One region of the Streptomyces sp. NPDC003456 genome, then DNA from elsewhere that is predicted to be linked to it. Evidence: riboswitches for the same ligand, from Rfam matches in the RefSeq annotation. Region 1 holds a riboswitch; the other holds the start of a gene.
What was found. A riboswitch is a leader RNA that binds a small molecule or an ion and turns the genes downstream of it on or off. The one in region 1 is predicted to bind cobalamin.
Positions count from the first base shown of each region.

Region 2: linked by a shared signal. The riboswitch ahead of ACFYWG_RS31990 (cobalamin biosynthesis protein) and the one ahead of ACFYWG_RS18875 (ribonucleoside-diphosphate reductase subunit alpha) in region 1 are both predicted to bind cobalamin.

Region 1 covers NZ_JBIAOK010000004.1:598,670-602,073, reverse strand. The annotation lists gene mctP (monocarboxylate uptake permease MctP) at 1-772, shown strand, start outside; cobalamin riboswitch at 968-1,102, shown strand; gene ACFYWG_RS18875 (ribonucleoside-diphosphate reductase subunit alpha) at 1,227-3,404, shown strand, end outside.
Region 2 covers NZ_JBIAOK010000009.1:90,276-93,679, reverse strand. The annotation lists gene ACFYWG_RS32000 (anion permease) at 1-592, shown strand, start outside; gene ACFYWG_RS31995 (hypothetical protein) at 626-847, shown strand; cobalamin riboswitch at 978-1,116, shown strand; gene ACFYWG_RS31990 (cobalamin biosynthesis protein) at 1,217-2,176, shown strand; gene ACFYWG_RS31985 (cobyric acid synthase) at 2,173-3,404, shown strand, end outside.

The DNA of each region.
Region 1 (3,404 bases):
GGTGATCCGCCGCAACACCACGATCCTGCCGCTGTACTCGCTGATGCTGGGCCTGCTGGCGCTGCTCGGCTTCATGGCCGTCGCGGCCGGCATCAAGGTGCAGAACGGCCAGCTGGCGATCCCGCAGCTGTTCGAGACGATGTTCCCGGACTGGTTCGCCGGTGTGGCGTTCGCGGCCATCGGCATCGGCGCGCTCGTGCCCGCGGCCATCATGTCCATCGCGGCCGCGAACCTGTTCACCCGCAACATCTACAAGGACTTCATCAAGCCGGACGCCACCCCCGCGCAGGAGACCAAGGTCTCCAAGGTGGTCTCCCTGCTGGTGAAGGTGGGCGCGCTGGTCTTCGTCCTCACCATGGACAAGACGGTCGCCATCAACTTCCAGCTGCTGGGCGGCATCTGGATCCTGCAGACCTTCCCGGCCCTGGTCGGCGGCCTGTTCACGCGCTGGTTCCACCGCTGGGCCCTGCTCGCGGGCTGGGCGGTCGGCATGGTCTACGGCACGGCGGCCGCCTACGGTGTGGCCTCCCCGACGCAGAAGCACTTCGGCGGCTCGTCGAAGGAGATCCCCGGCATCGGCGAGATCGGCTACATCGGCCTCACGGCGTTCGTGCTCAACGTGGTCGTGACGGTCGTCCTGACCTTCGTCCTGCGGGCCGTGAAGGCCCCCGACGGCGTCGACGAGACCAAGCCGGAGGACTACACGGCCGACGCGGGCGACCCGGGCGTCCAGGTGGAGCTTCCGCCGGCGACCGCCGGTTCGTCGCACTGACCCGGGCGCGCCCGGCCGCGTCGAGGTGCGGCCGTGCCGCGTCGGGGTACGGCCCTGCCGCGTGGCGGCGACCGGCCGCGAACCACCCGCAGCGGGCCGCCGTGACCATCCGTCACGGCGGCCCGCTGTCACGTGGAGCTGACGCTCCGACACCACCGCGACACTACATCTGGGGGTGTCACCCGCGCCCGGCACAAGATGTATGCTCATGCTCGCTGTCGCCGCAGGGGAATCCGGTGCGAATCCGGAACTGTCCCGCAACGGTGTACCCATGCCCTTCTGTGCGCATGGGGGTCAGTCCGAGGACCTGCCGACAGTGCACCCGGCCGCCGGCCGGTGTGCCCTGACGTCCGGGCCTCGTGGAATGGGCCGGTGGACGCGCGACGCCGTGTGCGTCCGTGTGCTGCCCCCTGCCCTCGGCGAGGCCCCGTGCCGAGCGAGGGAGAGCCCCCACGTGACCATCGCGCCAGCGGATCCGGTCTCAGCCGCCGAGCAGGAGCAGGACGCTCCCGGGGCCGCACTGCTGCGGACCCTGACCGAACTGACCGCCGACCTGCCCGACGCCGACCCCGGCCGGGTGGCCGCCGCCGCGCTGCGCGGCCGGTCCGCGCGGGCGGACGAGCGGGAGCTGCGGGACCTGGCGACGGAGGCCGCGGCCGGCCTCATCTCGGAGGACCCCGCCTACTCCCGCCTGGCCGCCCGCCTGCTGACCATCGGCATCCGCGACGAGGCCGCCTCGCAGGGGGTCACGTCCTTCACCTCGTCCGTCGCGGTCGGGCACCGCGAGGGGCTCATCGCCGACCGCACCGCCGCATTCGTCGAGCTGCACGCGGCCCGGCTCGACGCGCTGGTCGACACCGCGGCCGACGACCGCTTCGGCTACTTCGGCCTGCGCACGCTGCACAGCCGCTACCTGCTGCGGCACCCGATCACCCGCAAGGTGGTCGAGACCCCCCAGCACTTCCTGCTGCGCGTGGCGAGCGGGCTCGCCGAGGACGACACCGCGCGGGCGGTGGACGAGGTCGCGGCGCTCTACGGGCTCATGAGCCGCCTCGACTACCTGCCCTCCTCCCCCACCCTCTTCAACTCCGGCACCCGGCACCCCCAGATGTCGTCCTGCTACCTGCTCGACTCCCCCAAGGACGAGCTGGACTCCCTCTACGACCGCTACCACCAGGTCGCCCGCCTGTCGAAGCACGCCGGCGGCATCGGCCTCGCCTACTCCCGCATCCGCGCCCGGGGTTCGCTGATCCGCGGCACGAACGGCCACTCCAACGGCATCGTCCCGTTCCTGAAGACCCTCGACGCCTCGGTCGCCGCCGTGAACCAGGGCGGCCGCCGCAAGGGCGCCGCGGCGGTCTACCTGGAGACCTGGCACGCGGACATCGAGGAGTTCCTGGAGCTGCGGGACAACACCGGCGAGGACGCCCGGCGCACGCACAACCTGAACCTGGCGCACTGGATCCCGGACGAGTTCATGCGCCGCGTGAACGCCGACGCGCAGTGGTCGCTCTTCTCGCCCTCGGACGTGCCGGAGCTGGTCGACCTGTGGGGCGAGGAGTTCGACGCCGCGTACCGCAGGGCCGAGGCGGCGGGGCTCGCCCGCAAGACCCTGCCCGCCCGCGAGCTGTACGGCCGCATGATGCGCACACTGGCGCAGACCGGCAACGGCTGGATGACCTTCAAGGACGCCGCCAACCGCACCGCCAACCAGACGGCCGAGCCGGGCCACGTCGTGCACTCCTCCAACCTCTGCACGGAGATCCTGGAGGTCACCGACGACGGGGAGACGGCGGTCTGCAACCTGGGCTCGGTCAACCTCGGGGCGTTCGTGACCGGTGGGGACATCGACTGGGAGCGCCTGGACGAGACCGTCCGCACGGCCGTCACCTTCCTCGACCGGGTCGTCGACATCAACTTCTACCCGACCGAGCAGGCGGGCCGCTCCAACGCCCGCTGGCGCCCGGTCGGCCTCGGCGCGATGGGCCTGCAGGACGTCTTCTTCCGGCTGCGCCTGCCCTTCGACTCGCCCGAGGCCAAGGCCCTGTCCACCCGCATCGCCGAGCGCATCATGCTGGCCGCGTACGAGGCCTCCGCCGACCTCGCCGAGCGCAACGGCCCGCTGCCCGCCTGGGAGAAGACCCGCACCGCCCGGGGCGTCCTGCACCCCGACCACTACGACGTGGAGCCGGCCTGGCCGGAGCGCTGGGCGGCCCTGCGCGAGCGGATCGCCACGACCGGTCTGCGCAACTCCCTGCTGCTCGCCATCGCCCCCACGGCCACCATCGCCTCGATCGCGGGCGTGTACGAGTGCATCGAGCCGCAGGTGTCGAACCTGTTCAAGCGCGAGACGCTGTCGGGCGAGTTCCTCCAGGTCAACTCCTACCTGGTGGAGGAGCTGAAGCGGCTCGGCGTGTGGGACGCCCGGACCCGCGAGGCGCTGCGCGAGGCGAACGGCTCGGTGCAGGGCTTCGCCTGGATCCCCGAGGACGTGCGCGCCCTCTACCGCACGGCCTGGGAGATCCCGCAGCGCGGCCTGATCGACATGGCGGCGGCCAGGACCCCGTTCCTGGACCAGTCGCAGTCCCTGAACCTGTTCCTGGAGACGCCGACCATCGGCAAGCTCTCCTCG
Region 2 (3,404 bases), on a different contig from region 1:
GTGGGTCATCCTCTCCGCGGGCGTCGCGATCGCCCTGGGCACCTACCTCGGCGGCTGGCGCATCATCCGGACCATGGGCAAGGGCCTGACCGACCTCCAGCCGCAGCAGGGCTTCGCCGCCCAGACCAGCGCGGCCACGGTCATCCTGGCCTCCTCGCACCTCGGCTTCTCCCTGTCCACCACCCACTCCGTCTCCGGCGCCGTGATGGGCGCGGGCCTCGGCCGCAAGGGCGGCGTGGTGCGCTGGTCGACGGCGACGCGGATGTTCGTCGCGTGGGGCCTGACGCTGCCGGCCGCGGCCCTGGTGGGCGCGCTCGCCGAGTACGTCACGGGCTTCGGCGACTGGGGCACCGCCGTGGTGGCCGTCTTCCTGGTCGGCTCCAGCGCGGCCATCTGGAAGATCTCCCGGCGTGAGGTCGTCGACCACACCAACGTCAACGACACCGGGGAGGCGGAGCCGGCCGGCGTGGTGACCACGGCGATGGCCGCGGTGACGCCGCCGCCGGCGGGGCAGATCGTCGAGGAGCCGGTCACCGCGTTCCCCGCGCAGGCCACCTCCGAGCGGACCCCCTCCACGACCACCACGGTCTGATCCGGCCACCGGAAGCAAGGAAGAGTCACCGATATGAAGATCGACTGGGCGGCCCTCGGTTCCGTCTTCGGCGTCAGCCTCGTGGTCACCGTGGCCCTGGTGGGCCTGTTCACCCTCGGCATCACCGGCCTGTCCCGCCGTGAGCGGGCGGCCGCCGAGGGCGGCTCCGCGGGCCTCGCCGTCACCGGCGCCTACGCCTGCTTCGCCGCGTGCGCGGCGGCGGTGGGCTACGGCATCTACCTGATCATGGCCTGACGGCCGCATCGTACGAGCGCGACCGCCGGGCGGCACGGGACGTGAGGTCCCGTGCCGCCCGGCACGTGTGTGACCGGGGGGATGTGGGCTTCTCCACACTCTCCCCCCGCAGGTCAACGGCAAGTTGACGGTTGTTCGCGGCCGTGGTGGACTGCCGGGGCCAATACGGCGGCAGGAGAGGAAGCCGGTGCGAGTCCGGCGCGGTCCCGCCACTGTCACCGGGGCGGACGCCCCGGGAGCCAGGAACTCTCACCGCCGGTCTCTTCGAACCAGGGCGTGGACACCCTGAGTGAGGACACATCGCCATGCGCGGCTGCCGACCGAGGCCCACCACCCCGTCTGCGACCTTCCCTCCGGCCGGCTGAGCCGATGGGTGCCGGTCGCGTCTTCGCGTACGGCGCCGCCGCCGGCCTGATCGGCGACCTGCTGCTCGGCGATCCCCGCCGGGGGCATCCGGTCGCCGCGTTCGGGCGGGCCGCGGGCGCCGTGGAACAGGTGCTGTGGCGGGACCACCGCGGGTGGGGCGCGCTGCACACCGCCGTGTGCGCCGGCGGAGCCGTCGCGCTCGGGGCCGTCGCCGCGCGCGCCGTACGGCATTCCGCCGCCGCCTCCACCGTCCTGACGGGCGCCGCCACCTGGGCCGTGGTCGGGGGGACGTCGCTGGCGCGGGAGGCCGCAGCCGTCGGGCAGGCCCTGGAGGCCGGGGACCTCGAGGCCGCCCGGGCCAGGCTGCCGCACCTGTGCGGACGGGACCCGCAGGCCCTCGACGCCGACGGCATCGCCCGGGCCGTGGTCGAGTCCGTCGCCGAGAACACCTCCGACGCGGTGGTGGGGGCGCTGGTGTGGGGAGCGGTCGGCGGGGTGCCGGGACTGCTCGGGTTCCGGGCCGTCAACACCCTGGACGCCATGGTCGGGCACAAGTCGCCCCGCCATCGGCGCTACGGCTGGGCCTCGGCCCGGCTGGACGACCTCGCGGGATGGCCGGGCGCCCGCCTGACCGCCGCGCTGGCGGCCCTGGCCGGACCCGATCCGCGCGGGGCCGTACGGGCCTGGCGCGCGGACGCCGGACTGCATCCGAGCCCCAACGCCGGTCCCGTGGAGGCCTCCTTCGCCGGGGCGCTCGGGGTGCGGCTGGGCGGGACGCTCTCCTACGGCGGGCGGGTCGAGCACCGGCCCGTGCTGAACTCCGAAGGGCGTGCCGTCGTCACGGACGACGTGGAACGGGCCGTGCGGCTGTCGCGGCGGGTGACCTGGCTCGCGCTCGGGGTGTGCGCCGGGGCCCGGCTGCTGACCGGCGCGCGGCGAGCGAAAAGGGGGAAGTGGGCATGAGCGGTGGGCTTCTCGTGGCCGGCACCACCTCCGACGCCGGCAAGAGCGTCGTGACGGCGGGCATCTGCCGGTGGCTGGTGCGCCAGGGCGTCGCGGTCGCGCCCTTCAAGGCGCAGAACATGTCGCTCAACTCCTTCGTGACCCGGGAGGGCGCGGAGATCGGGCGGGCCCAGGCCATGCAGGCGCAGGCCTGCCGGATCGAGCCGGCCGCCCTGATGAACCCGGTGCTGCTCAAGCCCGGCGGCGAACAGAGCAGCCAGGTCGTGCTGCTGGGCAAGCCGGTCGGGGAGATGAGCGCGCGCGGGTACCACGGCGGGCGGCAGCAGCGGCTGCTCGGGACGGTGCTGGACTGCCTGGAGCAGTTGCGGGGCACGTATGACGCGGTGATCTGCGAGGGGGCCGGTTCGCCCGCCGAGATCAACCTGCGGCGGACCGACATCGTCAACATGGGCATCGCGCGCAACGCCGGGCTGCCCGTGCTCGTCGTCGGCGACATCGACCGGGGCGGCGTCTTCGCCTCGTTCTTCGGGACGGTGGCGCTGCTGTCCCCCGAGGACCAGGAGTGCGTCGCCGGATACCTCGTCAACAAGTTCCGCGGGGACGTCTCCCTGCTGGAGCCCGGGCTGGAGATGCTGGAGGGCCTCACCGGGCGGCGGACGTACGGCGTGCTGCCGTTCCGGCACGGGCTGGGCATCGACGAGGAGGACGGGCTGCGGGTCTCGCTGCGCGGGACCGTGCGGGAGTCGGCCGTCGCGCCGCCCGTCGGCGAGGACGTGCTGCGCGTCGCGGTGTGCGCCGTGCCGCTGATGTCCAACTTCACCGACGTCGACGCGCTGGCCGCCGAACCGGGCGTCGTGGTGCGGTTCGTGGACCGGCCCGAGGAACTGGCCGACGCCGACCTGGTCGTCGTGCCCGGCACCCGCGGGACGGTCCGCGCGCTGGAGTGGCTGCGTGAGCGGGGGCTGGCCGGGGCGCTGGCCCGCAGGGCCGCCGAACAGCGGCCCGTCCTCGGCATCTGCGGCGGTTTCCAGATCCTCGGCGAGCACATCGAGGACGACGTGGAGAGCCGGCGCGGCCACGTCGACGGGCTCGGACTGCTGCCCGTGCGCGTGCGGTTCGCCCGCGAGAAGACCCTCACCCGGCCGGCCGGCGAGGCCCTCGGGGAGCACGTCGAGGGCTACGAGATCCACCACGGAATCGCCGACGTCCTGGGCGGCACCCCCTTCCT